Regions from separate parts of the Ferdinandcohnia sp. SAFN-114 genome, predicted to be linked through region 2. Evidence: riboswitches for the same ligand, from Rfam matches in the RefSeq annotation. Region 2 holds a riboswitch; each other region holds the start of a gene.
What was found. Region 2 has a riboswitch for cyclic di-GMP ahead of ACR65M_RS20640 (EAL domain-containing protein). Riboswitches for the same ligand answer to the same signal wherever they lie in the genome.
Positions count from the first base shown of each region.

Region 1: another riboswitch for cyclic di-GMP. It lies ahead of ACR65M_RS08840 (sensor domain-containing diguanylate cyclase); the one in region 2 lies ahead of ACR65M_RS20640 (EAL domain-containing protein).
Region 3: another riboswitch for cyclic di-GMP. It lies ahead of ACR65M_RS25185 (hypothetical protein); the one in region 2 lies ahead of ACR65M_RS20640 (EAL domain-containing protein).

Region 1 is NZ_JBPFDQ010000021.1:1,127-6,832, forward strand. Features, by position in the region: gene ACR65M_RS08825 (gluconate:H+ symporter) at 1-198, shown strand, start outside; gene ACR65M_RS08830 (hypothetical protein) at 403-849, shown strand; gene ACR65M_RS08835 (YxcD family protein) at 837-1,124, shown strand; gene ACR65M_RS08840 (sensor domain-containing diguanylate cyclase) at 1,281-2,471, opposite strand; cyclic di-GMP riboswitch class I at 2,811-2,874, opposite strand; gene ACR65M_RS08845 (ABC transporter ATP-binding protein) at 3,156-4,265, shown strand; gene ACR65M_RS08850 (ABC transporter permease) at 4,255-5,073, shown strand; gene ACR65M_RS08855 (ABC transporter permease) at 5,063-5,706, shown strand, end outside.
Region 2 is NZ_JBPFDQ010000078.1:11,535-17,240, reverse strand. Features, by position in the region: gene ACR65M_RS20645 (ATP-binding protein) at 1-1,474, opposite strand, end outside; cyclic di-GMP riboswitch class I at 2,270-2,354, shown strand; gene ACR65M_RS20640 (EAL domain-containing protein) at 2,640-2,960, shown strand; gene ACR65M_RS20635 (methyl-accepting chemotaxis protein) at 3,825-5,522, shown strand; gene ACR65M_RS20630 (IS3 family transposase) at 5,583-5,706, opposite strand, start outside.
Region 3 is NZ_JBPFDQ010000129.1:4,763-10,468, reverse strand. Features, by position in the region: gene ACR65M_RS25200 (hypothetical protein) at 194-766, shown strand; gene ACR65M_RS25195 (hypothetical protein) at 905-1,240, shown strand; partial or broken gene ACR65M_RS25190 (helix-turn-helix domain-containing protein) at 2,256-2,378, shown strand; cyclic di-GMP riboswitch class II at 2,371-2,453, shown strand; gene ACR65M_RS25185 (hypothetical protein) at 2,641-3,018, shown strand; gene ACR65M_RS25180 (hypothetical protein) at 3,384-3,917, shown strand; gene ACR65M_RS25175 (hypothetical protein) at 3,914-4,312, shown strand; gene ACR65M_RS25170 (hypothetical protein) at 4,306-4,536, shown strand; gene ACR65M_RS25165 (hypothetical protein) at 4,559-4,786, shown strand; gene ACR65M_RS25160 (hypothetical protein) at 4,865-5,032, shown strand; gene ACR65M_RS25155 (hypothetical protein) at 5,123-5,455, shown strand; gene ACR65M_RS25150 (hypothetical protein) at 5,476-5,706, shown strand, end outside.

The DNA of each region.
Region 1 (5,706 bases), on a different contig from region 2:
GTTAGCCCAGTATTAATGGTTCTTGCAACAGCGGCTGGTAGTAACACAATCACACACGTTAACGACGCATCATTCTGGTTATTTAAAGAATATTTCGGTCTGAGCATTAAAGATACCTTTAAGACATGGGGTCTATTACTATTCACAACTTCTATTGTAGGTTTGGGTATTGTCTTGATCCTTGATATGTTTATGTAATACATTCTGCGAGCCCTAACAATTTCGTTAGGGCTCTTGTTACTATTTACCAATCGTATTTTTTAAAAAAAGCGAAACCAAACTCTGCTTTCATCGTATATAAGAGAGAAAGTTGATGAGGAGGTATTGCAAAGCGCAATAGATTGGATAATAAGGTATACTATTATAAATAAAATAACTAACTTATGGAGGTATTTCTATCATATGAAAAAGATATTATCAGCATTAGTAGCACTTACTTTGATTTTTTCCCCGCTTGGGAGCTTTGTTTTCCAAGACCAACCAACGTCTGTAGAAGCAAAGGGATACAAATCAGGTAAAAGAGGATTCAATAGTAATATTGGGAACAAAAATAAATCAAACTTCCAGCAACAACAGAAAAAACAAGACAACAATGTTACTAACAAATCTACTACTCCTACCACTCCTAAAGGTGGATTCATGTCTGGTGGATTAATGAAAGGTCTTATGCTTGGTGGACTTGCAGGATTCCTATTCGGAGGTCTTTTAGGTGGAATGGGTATGCTTGGTTCATTTTTAGGATTAATGATTAACGTTCTTGCGATTTACGTTCTGATCTCCATCATTCGAAAAATCTTCGTCATGATTAAAGATAAAAAGAAAAAAGAGACTGATCCATGGCAACGCTAATACTTTCTGAACAGGAAATTATAAATGCAGTTTGTGTCTATATCGGCTTAAAAAAGCAAGTAAAGCCTGAAGAGGTTGAAGTGGAGCTGATGTATGACGATGAGTACGGATTCTCCGCAGAAGTATACGTGAACGATCGAAAGCAGATTCTCATTATGGCGAACTTAATTGAAGCAATTCGTTTATGGCTAGGCGAATTTCTTAACCGTGACCCATATGCCGGAATCAAACTTGTGTTGGACGACGAAGAAGGCATTATTGCCCATATCAACTAAGAAAAGCGCAGGGCGCCCGTCTATCGGCGACAAGCACAAGACGAGCGCTGACAGAAGGTGATTTTTACCTTCAGAAGCGTTTGGCTTGTGACCTCGAGCCGATGGTGCCTGGAGCTTGACAACGAGTAAAAAGCTCATCCATTTGGATGAGCTTTTTTATTTCGCTATTACGATGCGTTTTTTTCCACTTTCTTTTGCAGCATATAGCGCTTGGTCGGCTGCCTTTTTTAAAGAATCTACGGTCGTTCCATGGTGTGGATATATCCCGACACCCGTACTGATCGAAACAATGATTTTTTCATTCTCCATGATGATTGGATTTTCATTGTAATACTCATTTAATGTTGCGTAAATTTCCTTTACACACGTGTCGCTGCTATTTTTAATCAGAATCATGAACTCATCTCCGGCATAACGATACCCCTCAAACTTTTCATTACATACCGTTTTCATTCCGTATGCTAGTACCTGTAAATATAGGTCACCAGCATCGTGCCCAAACCGATCATTGACCTGTTTTAAATCATCAGAGTCTATCATCATAACTGTTATTTCATCATTCTCATTTTTGATCAGTTGTGCTAAATCCTCATGGAATGCACGGTGGTTTTTTAAACCTGTTAATTCATCCGTACGAGACATTGTGTAAATTTTCTCATATAATCTTGCTGTTTCAATCGAGTTGATCACTTGCGCACCGATCATTTGTAGTAGTTCCTCATGCTCTTTCCGATAAGCAAAATCTTTAAAGCTCTGAGTTGAGATGACACCTTTGACCTGGTCATCAATGACAACGGGTACAAAAAGACAGGAGCTTGTGTCCTCGTCCCCCTCACCCATTTTCGTATCATATTCAATGTTCTGGTTTTGATGTTTGAGGTGGACGATTTCCCTTGTTTTGATGACTTTTGATGTGTAGTTTTCGCCAAAGTCTACGGTACTTGGAGGAGCTGGTTCGCCATTATCCATAATAAAGACTAAATGAATATGTTTGTCACCAGGATTATGCAATGCAATATAAAATGCATCAGTAGGCATAACACGTGAAACCATTTCATAAGACTTTTGGAGAAGGACGGATTCATTTAATGTTTTACTGCAGACTTGTGCGAAATCATGTAGGATTCGGTAATGCTTATTCATCCAATGCATGTTTTCCATTTGTTCGTTTATTTCTTGGAGTTGATTTAAAAGGGTACTGGTAATCTCTTGTTCTTCTTTTTCCTGACATGTTTGATTAAGTAAAGTACGAACCTCGTCAGAAATTAGAGTCTTCTCAGAACCAATCATCTCAATTAGTTCGCTTAATTTTTTTAGCAAGTTAAGATTCTGGATTGTTTTCTCCATGTAATCACTTCCAAATTTTTTTAGAGGATGTTCCAAAATTCGTTTGAAATGTTCCAATTCCAAAAATCTAGTAATATAGTAGCAACATATTGTTAATAAATTGGTATAAAAAAAGACTAATCATATACCGATTAATCTACGTTCTTTCGATACGAGCTGTACTCGGTAACTGGCTGGCATGTCCAAAATGAGGATGTTCCAAAACTCAGGTAAAAATGACACATAGAATTTCTGGGTTGGCTTACTTCTACGTTCCTCACGTATAATTACATACGCTCTGGTACAAAAAAGCTACGCCGCCTTGAACTTCTCGGTCCTTTTTATCTTCCATTTTGAACACTAGTGAACTTTAGCCCCTATAGTTTTGCGTCTTCATCTTTCAATGAATTTGCCCTTACTTTATCCAATTAACTCATTAAAGAAAGAGTATTTTAAATAGTACTATAATTATATTTCTATTTTCCTCTTTGGTCAATGAAATCGTTATAATCTTTTGCTAAAAACGGGAAAATTTTCCTATCCCAAATGCCCTATACACTTCTCTTGTTTCAATAAGAAAATAGTCTTCCCTAGTTTTCTGACTTGACAATTATAATTATTATTGTTTTTTTTGCCGATTCGTGTATAATTATGCCGGATTACGTTATGAATCTTATCTCTATTAATAGAAAGAAGGGGGTTGCTATGAACAGTATACCTATTATCCAATTTAAAAATGTCACAAAGCAGTATGACAATGATCCAGCTGTTCTCGACAATGTTAGCTTTGAAATAGAAAGAGGAAAATTTTATACTCTTCTCGGTCCATCTGGGTGTGGAAAAACCACGATACTTCGGTTAATCGCAGGATTTATTGAACCATCAAGTGGTGAGGTTTATTTTAATGGTAAAAAAGTAAATACGACACCTGCAAATAAACGTCAAGTAAATACAGTGTTTCAGGATTACGCCCTGTTTCCACATCTTAATGTATTTGAAAATATTGCTTTTGGGTTACGTATAAAGAAATTGAAGCAATCTGAAATAGATAAAAAGGTAAAAGAAGCTTTAAGCTTTGTTAATCTTGCAGGCTATGAAAATCGTGAAATTCAAGAAATGTCAGGTGGTCAGAGACAGCGTGTTGCGATTGCACGTGCAATTGTTAATGAACCCGAGATTATCTTATTGGATGAACCATTATCCGCTCTCGATTTGAAGCTTCGTACCGAAATGCAATACGAGCTTCGCGACCTTCAGAAGCGGCTTGGTATTACTTTTATCTTCGTTACCCATGACCAAGAAGAAGCTCTTGCCATGTCTGATGAGATATTTGTACTTAATGAAGGAAAAATTCAACAAAGTGGTACCCCAATTGATATATACGATGAACCAATCAATCGTTTTGTTGCTGATTTTATCGGTGAATCTAATATCGTAAAAGGAAAAATGCATCGGGACTTTCTCGTAGAATTCGTCGGAAAGACATTTGAATGCGTTGACCAAGGTTTTTCAGACAATGAATTAGTCGAAATTGTCATCCGTCCAGAAGATTTAGAAATTACTTCTGTTGAAAAAGGAAAACTACAAGTTGTAGTGGATTCCCAGTTATTTAGAGGAGTACATTATGAAATTTGCGGTTTGGATAAGGATGGAAATGAGTGGCTTGTTCATTCAACTAAGAAGGCTAAAGTTGGCGAAGAAATTGGACTTCATTTTGACCCAGAGGCAATACACGTTATGCGTCTTGGTGAAACAGAAGAAGAATATGATCGTCGTTTAGAGGCATACGTGGACGGGGAAAGCCATGGAAAATAAGGTAACACGTAATCTTGTTTTTATCCCTTATGCATTATGGATTCTCATATTTGTTATCGCTCCAGTTACACTTGTTCTCTATTATTCTTTTTTTGATATAGAGGGAAATTTATCTTTAGTAAACTATAAAACATTCTTCACACCCGTTTACTTAAAAATGACGCTAAGCTCTTTTTGGTATGCGTTTTTAATTACTGCTGTAACTCTATTGGTGGCATATCCTACAGCATATCTAATTACAAGAACAAAGCATAAACATCTTTGGTTATTACTAATCATTGCTCCATCTTGGATTAATCTACTATTAAAAGCCTATGCTTTTATCGGGATTTTTGGAACGTATGGAACAGCTAACGCTATTCTAGAAGTGTTTGGTATTGGCTCTAAACAATTATTATTTACAGATTTTAGCTTTGTGTTTGTGTCTGTTTATATTTTTATTCCGTTTATGATTTTACCAATCTTCAACTCACTAAATGAATTGAACCCTAGTCTGCTAGATGCTTCTCGCGACCTTGGGGCATCTAAATGGACTACGTTTCGTCGTGTGATTTTCCCACTTACGATTCAAGGGGTAAAATCAGGCTGTCAGGTTGTATTTATTCCTGCTCTATCTTTATTCATGCTGACACGACTAATTGCAGGAAACAAAGTGATTACACTTGGTACTGCCATTGAACAACAGTTTCTTGTCACTCAGGATTGGGGCATGGGTTCAACAATAGCTGTCTTCCTGATTATTTTTATGGTAGTAATTATGGTCGCAACTGGAAACCGCAAGAAACGAGGTGCTAAAAATGAAAGATAAACTGGCTATTTCTTCTAAGGCGTATCTATTTATTATTTTCTTCATTTTATATGCACCGATTTTCTATCTCGTGTATTACTCATTCAATAGTGGTGGCACGATGAGCAATTTTGAGGGCTTTACCTTGGATTGGTATAAGGAGCTATTCGGGGATACTAGACTGCTAATCATCGTGTTAAATACATTTGTGATTGCCTTGCTTTCTGCTCTTGTATCGACCATTATTGGCGTGCTTGGAGCCATTTGGATTCATTCGATTAAACAAAGACAAACTCAAAATACTTTACTATCGTTAAATAACGTCTTGATTGTAAGTCCTGATGTCATTATCGGTGCTTCCTTTTTAATTTTATTAACAATGGCTGGAATTAAATTAGGATTTTATTCTGTGTTACTTTCACATATTGCCTTCAGTATTCCAATCGTTGTACTTATGGTACTGCCAAAACTAAAAGAGATGAGTCCTTCTTTAATTGATGCAGCGAGAGATCTCGGAGCAAGCCAATGGCAGGTTCTAACAAAGGTGATTATTCCTTACATCACACCAGGAATTTTTGCTGGATTTTTCATGGCCCTTACGTATTCCTTCGATGATTTCGCTGTTACATTTTTCGTAACAGGAAATGGTTTCTC
Region 2 (5,706 bases):
TTTTGTTTGCCAATGGTTGAAGTAATTTAATACAATCTTCCAAAACGCTATCGTAATAAATTTCTTCTGTATTCACTTTTAAATTTCCAGTCTCAATTCTAGATAAATCCAAAATGTCATTTATTAGTTTTAACAAATGCCTTCCGGCTTTTAATATTTCTTGAATGGAATCTTGATGGTTTTCATCTAATCCTTCTTCTAAGTTGAGAAGTTGAGCAAATCCTAGAATTCCGTTCAATGGTGTTCTTAACTCATGACTCATTTTTGATAAAAAATCGGATTTAGCCTTATTTGCTTTTTCGGCTTCTTCTTTAGATTTCTTTATAGCAAGCTCCAACATCTTGTGTTCGGTAATATCAATTAGTTCGAAGATATCCCCGTTAAATTTCCCACGAATAAATAAAGGTAAGTAGTGACATTCTAGAATCTTATTATTCACTGTTTCCAGTTCAATTACTGAGTATTGCTTGGTTGCCCTAATAGAATTAAGAAAGCTTAAAAATACGTCTGGTTTTTTAAATAGATAATGTAAATTTGGTGCATAGGTCCCAACATACTGATTGGAATCTCCATCTAAACATAACATTTTAAGCATTGATCTGTTGATTGCAGTTATTTTTCTTTGTAAATCAGTAACAACCACCCCACTCTTTAACGTATTAAGTAGTAATTTTTGGTACTCATGTGCTTCAAATAATTTAATCTCTTGTTCCTTCTGGAATGTAATATCTTTAAAAGATACAAGAGTACCTTTTCCATATTCCAAAGGATAGTTAAGTGGTTTTGAATTTACAGAGTACCAGCTCACAACACCATTTTCATGCTCTTTCCCCATAATAAAGTTGTTAAAGGAAACTCCCAATTCCTGTGTAACAATTCCTGGCAATTCGAAAAAAGATAAAGTTGTTCCATCCTCTTTTAAAAATTTTAAACCCATGCATAGTAATGTACTTTCATTATAATATCCAGACTTCATACCGAACTGTAATTCTACATTTTGATTTAACGCAGTGACTTTAACATTATTATTCTGGTTGCATTTCTCTACAAGAAAAATCCCTTCTGACATTGTTTCAAGTACTGTTCGAGATAAATTTTCGATTTGTTGAGCTTCTTCTTCGAGAACTTTTCTATCCGAAATATTGATACTGGTACCAACTACCTCAATTACGTCTCCTTGCTGAAACACAGGCCTTAGTGTACAAATATAGCTAAAACCAGCTATAAAACTCTCGAAAACACAATGTTCCCCGTCCCATGATTTTTTATAATATTCCAATTTCTCAGCTGCATAGTCTTCCGGGTAAAAATCAAACAACGATTTACCTACTATATCCCTGGGCTCAAAACCTAATTTATATAACAATTCTCCATCACAAAATGTGTGGATAAAACAATTGTCTTTTTTTATAAATTTGTAAACCATACCTGTATCTGAAAAAGTTTGTTTTATTTCTCTAGAGTATTTACCCACTTTAAATTCTCCTGTTTTATAAAAGTTACTTAAAATTATAAAAATATAACATTATAACGAGTGTTTACATTATAAGTAACACACATTCCTATGTCCATAATTAGATTATGGAATTATACCGGTTATTTTAGTTATAATACATCAAACTAGGGCTAGGACAATCAATGTCGATAAGAGGAAACTATTTTTAGGTACATTTATTAGACACAACTTCCAAGTATTGTATATTAGAACGAGAAATTCTCCTCATAATCATCCTTTTTCTGCTTTTTAATTATATTATCCAAGTCAAATCCTACTTTTCTTATTGAACTAACCAGCACAGTTAGCCATCCGTGAATCGCAAAAATCAGCTCTTCACCACAGAGAATGAAAATATCCTAAGATGTATATAATGGTTCAATCTATAAATCAATGAATAATAGCTCTCTTTTTTTACGAATTAGGAGGGTCCTCTTTGATGTTGTCTCTTTTTGTAATTAGAGATGTTTATTTTCATGGTAGTTGAAGAAGTTACTTCTGTGTCCTTTTTATTTTATGAACAACATTCCCATTTGTACATCCACTTTCAATGTCCTGGTGATCCTCTAGGTTCTGATACAACGGAAAGTATTTTTAAAGAACCGCTTTTTATTTTTTCATTCTTCACAACAACCACCAACCACTACTCTTTGATAAAACAATAAAATCCTATTATCCATTTTATTTTGTCTTTTTATGTAAAAACTATTGGAATTTTGTCGAAACTTAGTATAATAGTACTGTAGAACTAGTCTAAAAGTCGTAATGTTTAATATCAGATAAAGGCAAACTTATCGAAAGGTAAGGACGCAAAGCTAAGGGCCTAAAGGAGTAATGCTATGGTAGCCTAGCTGCCATGAGGAAACAGTTCAAGAGAACCTGTATTTTCTTCAGGTTCTCTTTTTATCGTGAAAATAAAGGAGGTGATCAAATATGTCAATTAAAAGGAAATATACGGGAAAAATATTTCATCATTTTCAGCCTGTATTTCAACCTAACTGATAAAAAACATTTGGATTTGAAGCTCTTCTTAGAACGAGAGATAATACCAGTCCAGAAAATATCTTTCAAAACGCAAAAATAAATAGATTGCTTTATGAGTTAGACTTATTATCAATCGAAAAGGCGATAGTAACATATTCATTTGACTGGTTATACAATAGAAGAAGGCAAACTTTTTCTTAATATTTTACCTTCCACAATTCTACATGATACATTTTTAGAATTCATTATGACCATCGTTAGAAATTATCTTTTTAAACAAGAATCTATTCTAGAAATTTCGGAATCTGAAATTGTGGAACAATATAAAACCTTTAGGGAGAGGATTTATCTTTTAAAAGAACTAGGATTCAGAATCGTAATTGATGATTATGGAAAAGGATATCCTGATATCAAGAACGTTATGGAACTAGAGCCCCCTTATTTAAAATTAGACCGTTATTTTTCTAAAACCTTGCATTAGTAATAAACAAGAACTTATTTCTTTTACTAAAAATTTTTTTATGAAAAGTAAGGGAGCAATATTATTTTAGAAGGTATAGAAAGAAAAACTGATCTAGAAACAGCTTCCAATTTGGGAGTACAGTACGCATAAGGATATCTATTAAGTAAACCTATTAAATTAAATACTAAAACACTACAATATTGAATTAGGATAGCGTTCCTGTCTCTGATCAATATTAATATAAAATATGTGAAATTGGTGTAAGGCAGAGTCCCTGCTTCTTGCTAATAACACGTTTGGTCCTTGTTAGCCAGACAAAGGGTTGAAGGTGTTTTTTATTTTGTTTAAATTACCATATAATTCTCAATTTAAAACGCTATATAGGAGAATTCTAAAATGCAAAAATTTGTCATTATCCAAGTGGACAAGGAGATTTTGCTTTACCTATTCATGGAGTTCTTTCAATAGATAAAGCAATTATGACTACTATACTTCAAACAAGCCCCTGAGTACATGAGGGCAATAGTGAAAAACGTGAAGAGGTCGTCCCCGCTATTGATATGAAACAGTTATTGTTTAGCAATTAATCCATTCTATCAGAAACTTCAAAGTTTATCTTGGTTAAGACACATGATATACATATTGGTCTATTAGTTAATCATTCTAAGGAGATTTTAGAGCTTTCAAATGATGATATTGTCCCATTTAATGATATGGAAACCTCAAAAACTCTTTAGAAAGAATAATTAAACTGATGAACAATTGATACCAATTATTAATATAACGAGATTGTTCAATCAATTATCAAGTCTAAAAATTATTAGGGAACAAGTAGAGAAATTATTTTAGAGTACAGAAAAATAAAACATTGGAGTGTAAATGATGAAAGTTTTTACAAATTTAAAGTTAGGTACAAAAATCAATATACTTGTTATAGCTATTATTCTTTCTTTGTCGGCAATTGTTGGTGTAGTTGTTAACTATCAAATCACAAAAGGTATTGAGGAATTTGCGACCGAAAAAGCAAACGGGGACCTTAATCTATCCTTCAGATATCTAAATAGCATATACCCAGGTGAATGGGAGTTAAAAGGCGATAAACTTTATAAAGGTTCAACTCTCATGAATGATAATTACGAAATTGTTGATGTAATTGGTGAAGACACAGGTGATACAGTAACAATTTTCTTAGAAGATACTCGATTAACTACCAATGTTATATCTAATAATGAACGTGCTGTTGGAACAAAAGCATCAAAAGAAGTGGTAGAATCAGTTTTAAAAAACGGGGAAAATTACTATGGAGAGGCTAATGTAGCAGGCAAACTATATCAAACTGCTTATATGCCTTTATTAGATAAAAATGAAAATCCTATAGGGATGTTATATGTAGGTGCTCCGCAATCTATTATTGAAAAGATCTTAAAAAGTTTCCTAGTAACTTTCCTAATCATTCTCGCTGTAGTAATTGCCCTTTCAACGTTAGTAGTTATACTATTTTCACTAAGAATTAAGAAAAGGTTACATTCCGTTTCAAATGCTCTTGAATTAGCAGGTAATGGCGATTTTACAGCTGAAATTACGGATAACTCAGGTGATGAATTAGGAGACCTATCTAAGAGTTACAACCTCATGACTAAGAACCTTAAAAAAATGATGAATGAGGTCATAATAGCTTCAGAACAAGTAGCTTCTTCCTCTGAGGAATTAACTGCTAGTAGTGAACAAACCAGTAAAGCAACAGAAACAATTACAGAATCTATTCAGCAAGTTGCAAGTGGAGCAGAACATTCAACCGCAAGTGTACAAGAGAGTGCGAGTTCATTAGATGAAGTAGCAACACAGGTCCAATCAATTGCTGAAAATGCATCTTTCATTTCAGAAGTTAGTTCTCAAGCTACTCAAAAAGCAAAAGAAGGCGGGGATTTTGTAGATAAAACCGTGAAACAAATTAATTCTATCAGCCTGTCTGTAACTGAAAGTGGAGCAGTACTTAAATCATTAGATAAGCGTTCCAAAGAAATTGGTGATATATCTGGCGTAATTTCCGAAATAGCAGAACAAACGAATTTATTAGCGCTTAATGCAGCCATTGAAGCAGCAAGAGCAGGAGAACACGGAAAAGGATTTGCCGTGGTTGCAGATGAAGTAAGAAAATTAGCGGAACAATCAAGACAATCTTCTTCACAAATTTCTAAGCTAATCTCTGATATTCAACAAGATATGATTCAGTCAAATAAATCAATTGAACAAGTAACATACGATGTTAAAGATGGTTTAGATATTGTTCAACAAACAGAAGAAAATTTTAATGAGATCCTTACTTATATGGAGAAGTTAGCTCACCAAATTAATGACATGGCAGCCACAACAGAAGAAGTAACAGCAAGTATTCAAGAAGTATCAAGTACTGTAACTGAAATTTCTCATGTTTCTAATGAAACATCTATGCACTCACAAAATGTCGCGGCTTCAGCAGAAGAACAACTTGCATCTATGGAGGAAATATCAGCGTCTGCAAATGCTCTCTCAAACCTTGCGGAAGAGCTCCAGAATACGGTTAGTAGATTTAAAGTTTAATCCTAGAAAGGTACTTTGAAAAAATCATTTAAAGGCATTGCGAATTTGAACTGCCCCCTGTCAAATAGATAGTGGAAATAATAAAAAGGATTTAAGCGGCTTAGCTCTATATTCCATAGGGCTAAGGTCGTTTAATCGTTTTTGATATCTATTGTGATTATAAAAGTTATTGCCTTCTTCATTC
Region 3 (5,706 bases), on a different contig from region 2:
CCAAATTTATCCTTACGAGATAAATCCAACCATAATTACGAGCAGTAACTCTAAAAATTACTTTCTATAAAATACTGAGAATACTGGAGAAAACGTGAGTTTTCACTTTGTTTATTGAGGGAGTTTAGTGGAAAAAGAATAGTTGGTTGTTGGTTGGTGAAAATATACCTAAATATAATTTAGGGTGATGTAATTGAAGAAAAGTTTCTTTCTTTTAATGCTTCTTTTCAGTATCTTAATTTGTGGGATAAATAATGGAACGGTATATGCAATTACAAACGATAAGCCTCAACCTTTAGAGGAAATATATCCTGAAATTGGTTATAAGACGGTTGAAGAAGCTGTAAAAGAATTTGAGCAACATTTCAAACAAGACTTAAAACTACCTCTTAGGATCCCACCTATAAACTTTACTCATTATTTTGGAAGGTTTAGTGATTTAGATGGCGACATAAACGATTCTTTTGAATTGAAGTTTATTAGTGATGAATCACCTGAAAATCATTACAAAATAAATGTTCGACCTGTTAATCATAAGATTCCAATAAAGGATAAATACATTTTTAAAGTGTTTAAACTAAAGAACGGAAATGAAGCAAAGTATATGGAGTATAGAAGTTTTGGTGCATTAGTCTTTGAAAGAGATAATTGGCAATACATACTTAGTATTGATAAAAGGATTTCTGATAAGGTTACTCCTGAAGTATTAGTTGAAATAGCTAATTCAATTGATTATCCAAGCGAAAAGAAAAATCCATTCCAATAACAGTAGTGTTTATTAAGCTAACGGGTGCGTTTCTTCAATAAGTTGAGATACTTTTTCTTCTTCAAGAAAATTAGAAAATAACAATTAAGTTAAAATTTTAAAAAACTAAGTTAAGTAAGATTTAAAGGACGGTTCTTAATGAAAAATCATATAAAGATAAATGGAAAGCTTCTTCAAACAAACAAACGTTTTTCACAATTAAAAAACAGTCAAAAGGAATGGATCGCAACGGAACTTTATATACTTTACCACAATAAGATGAAAGAAATACGTACAACAAGGAAACTCCCACCTGATCACCGCGATGCTGTTATATCGTCCCTCTATGAACAGATTCAGAATAGAGAAATATGGATTCCTTATGGTGAAGTAAAAAAATATGCATTTAGTAAAACCACAAAGATAGTAAAATCTTTTAAGAAACAATTTCCTAAGTTGAGTGAGGAAATTGAAGCCGAGCACGCTAACAAATAAAATGCAAGTCATTATTAAGCAATCGGGCGCTTATATGTAGTATGATTTTTGACCGTATTCATCGTTAATAACGATATTCAAGTAAAGTCCTATCATTGTTTACGATGAAAACTATTAACAAAATATATTAAGTAAACAAAGTTAGGGAATAGGCAGTTTGGGGTGGGTATGAAAGGCTGGTTTGCCTACTGAAACAACTGCTTCAGCCTTTCAAGACCAATCATGCCCACAGAGGCTCCAAGTCAAGTCCTTATACGCTTATTTATGGTTGGATGTAAAAAATGATAAAAGGTGCACCATTTCTGTGTTTTGAAACGGATACTACATATAAGGATGCGTTTGTTGAACATCTAAAGCCTAATTTCTTTCTAAACATGCGGAGGAATTATTTTTATCTTTCAAAACCCTTAACTTTGTAAATCTGCCCCAATGGTAAATACGGTGGCAACCAGTGGTAAACTTTGTGGTAATCGTTGGTAAATTAAATGGCAGAAGTGGTACATTCCTATGGCCGTATTAAACAACGGAGGCCGGTAGCAGCACTTTTTAGTTTATTCTGTTTCAGCTCGAGGAACTTAAAAGGTTTGGTACTTAGTTAAAAGAAAGGTTGCAGCCTAATTAAAAGGAATTATTTTTTCCGATTAATTATCAAAAACTCTTTATCTGAATAACGTGAATGAAACTCTACTCTAAATAATTATGAAAATAACCTATTGCATTAACATTGATATAATATCACTAAGTACCGTCAATTATGAAAAGTAATATAAGAGTATACATTTTAGGTGTTTTTTTGTTTTAAAACATACTTACAAATAAAAACATTAATATGATATAATCTTAATACATTAAATGTAAAATTTAACCCAAAATGTAACTTATAGTTGTAGCGAACTACTAATTTCTCTATTATACTCAATACATGAATTACTTAAATCCTAATGAGATTAAAATTAAGTTCGGACAAAAAGTCAGATTATTAAGAATAGAAAAAGGGATATAACAAGAGGAATTTGCTTATCGAACAGGGTTACATCGAAATTACATCAGCAATATTGAAAGGGGAAAAAGAAACGTTTCACTAGAAAACATTTTTCTATTATCCGGAGAAACATTGCCAAAATTTGAGGATTTATAAGGAAAGCTATGAAGGATTATTTTTACCTGGGCACTTGAATAATCCAGAGCTACTAGTGCAACCGACCTTACATTTATGTATTATAGGTGGGTTTTTTTTATTGTAGTTGAATCATTTTGATAAATAAGTAAATGTTTTTTAAATTAATTGTTAAATTCTACAATTTTCGCATTCCACATATACTACAATTGAAATAACTTAAAGGAAAACGTCAGAAAATGCCTATATTATACGAATTATTTTACGTGAGGTGTATTTTAAAATGAAAGCAGCAGAACAACTTCCAGAAGAGTTAATTTCAGATGAGATCATTACATCTTCTGAAATAAAATATTTTTTTAGAAGGTCGTATTTTATGGTAGATGATAATATGTATGTAGAACTTGTCGCACTGGCAGCAGAGTCAAGAATTAGATCGGATATTGAAGAAGAATTAAATTGCGAAGTGATCGACTCTACATCTAGAGAATTATACTTAGATTCCTCTTCGGTAGATTTTGCTATGGAGCTAAGAGAATCAGGTATTATTAAAGAAGTATATCCGCTTACAGAGGAACAGCTTAACTACCTAAAGATAAATTATAAAAATGATTTATTTTCTATAACAAAAGACACCATTTCCAAGTTAATTAAACATTGAGATAAAATGTAACCTTTGCTATAATTTAGCTATATTCTTTTAACTTTTCTTTTAAATTGCAACCATTTTCGGTTAGCAGGGTTACTAATAAACTTTCGGAGCCTTTGGGTTCATATTAAAGTAGAATCAGATTTTGACTGTCTACTTTTTATGAAAACCCAAGGGCTTTTTTGCGTTTAAAGGGGGGGAGGAATATGTGAGTATATAAAAGTTGCTCATAATTAAAAAGCTATTAAGAGAGGATGTTTAGTACATGCAGTTTGAAACATGTTGTTTTATCTGTAAGGGCCAATGTGAAACATTAATTCACATTAACGGTAAAACGTATTGTTCAACAGGTTGTCTTGAAAAGGGGGAAGTAGCTCATGTTTAAACTTACTTGCTTTGCTCCTATTCCGCCAGAACAATTAGGTACTGCACTTAGAGGATTACGTTTTGCAACAAAGAAAGATGGATTTGAATGGTATTTAGATGGCCATGTTTTTAGAATTGAGCCATTTAAAAATCAACCAAGAGAATCCATGAAAGCCTACAGAGCCTTTTTTAAAGGAGAAATTGATGGTGGTATCTATTTGTTTGATTCCTCGTTAGGCTGGTTAGATCCAATGGTCACAGGAGTCGAATTCGAATTATCCCATCACAAAATGAAAACAGAAGATTGGATTAAAGACCTTTTAAAACGTCCATCATACGAAATGGTAGACAGCAGAGGGTTATTCCAAAAAGGAAGAGTAGGGGTTGTGGTTGTTAATGGCAAAGTAACCTTTCAAATTCGTTCTTCTAAAGGTAAAAGACTGAAATTAATAGAGTGTCTAAAGGAGATTGAGCTATTGCAGAGTGAGTTAAGACCTGTTGAGTTCGATCTTTTTTCGTTCCAGGAAGAAGGTGTAGCAGTATGACATTTGATTTTTATACGAAAAACGCTAAGTTTTCAGTCGGTGAAAAAACATTTTCTAAGAATGGTGAGGTAATTGCATCGGGTGACATCTTCCTTTTTCAGATTTTACTAGGTTATCCCGCTTTGTTGATTATTACGGAGAATGAATTTTGTCCTCCTGCCATAATCAAATCAGAACCAATTACGTCTGTATTACCAGAATGGGAGTTTTTTGATGGAGTCCAAAGACCAGATAAATACACATTCCTAGTCGTTGTAAATCACGAAAGGAAATCTGTATCTAATCTCGTGTCAGCTGTAGACCAAGAACATGCAAGACAATTAATGTCTTTGCATTATGGTTCGGATACTATCATTTCGATTAAACACATAAGGATGGGGAAATTATCATGTTAAAAAACAAAGTTTTGGATTATTTTAGACCGTCATACATGCAAGAAAGACTATTTAAAATGCTAAAGACCGATGGAGTATTTATAAGAAACGATTGTCGAGTGGGTTTTCTATATTCTGTCCAAATTGGGGAGATACACGGAAAGCCCATTTTTATTGAGGTGGGATTAAAAGCTGGAAAGAAAATGATCATTACAAATGCGTTCATTGCTGAAATTGCAGCTTAATCATATTTTAGGAGGAATTATCATGAGTAAAAGTTGTGAAAATTGTCGCTTCAATACTGAAAGACCTGCGTTTGATTTAAAGAGATGTAAAGCTTGTTCTCGGACCGATAGGGCTCATTTCGAAAAGAATCCTAATGCTGCTGAAATCATGCAACTGCTAGTGGAAAAAGGCATCTATCCATCCTTGAAGAATGTAGATTCTCGTGTTAAAGCAATAAAGAAGACAATGGAAAAACAACTTATTGATTAAGAAGTAAAACGTCATGAATATACCCGTTTCAATGTTGTTGCTAAATTTGTTCCGAAAAAGATTAGCGAGATTGATTACGTGGGTTTAAATGAGTATTTCCATGATATTGGATTACTGATTCCAGTATTAAAAATGGATCATAAAGAGATAAAAAAAGAAGAGCTCCTTCTTGAGACATTGAGAGCTTATCGATACGAACCTTCCTATTATGTGAAGCCTAGCTTTAACAAAAAAGGGAGGAATTAAACAAACCTTCTCATTTTAGCCCTGAAGAATGGGGCACTTGTACCTCAACTAGATAATTATCAGCATGAATATGAGAAGGCCAAAAAAATAATGTTGCAATGTAAGGAGTTACATCAAGAAAAGAAGATTTCTCATGAATACGGTTCTGTTTCATTGGTTGCCAATGATCCGTTATATGATATCAATGCTATTTATGAGGATTTTGGAGAAGAAATGCTTATCCAGTACGGTAAGCCAGATTCTGAAAAACTACAACAATTCATTCAAAAAGGTATCATTACCAAAAAAGAAATCGACCAATTTAAAACAGTGGTTGATATTCGTTTAGATTTTATCATGATGAATCTTGATACCGAAAAACAAATGATGAGTATGCTACAGAATCGTACAATTCAAGCTTCACAAAACCGTATGAGAGCTTAAAAGATAAGGAGAGAATGAATATGAAAACACAGCAACAAATGTTTTCATTCCTCCAAAGAACTTTACTTTCACACGATGTTGAACTAGTTGGAAATAAAATTAAGGCTAAGAAACTTCTGAAATCTAGAAGTTTCTCTAGCTTTAAACTAACCTATCTAAAAAACGGTCAAGAGGTATCTCTAAATGCGGGAAAATACACAAAACGCTATACGAGTGATGATGAATTACTAAATTTAATCCATAGTTTCGGA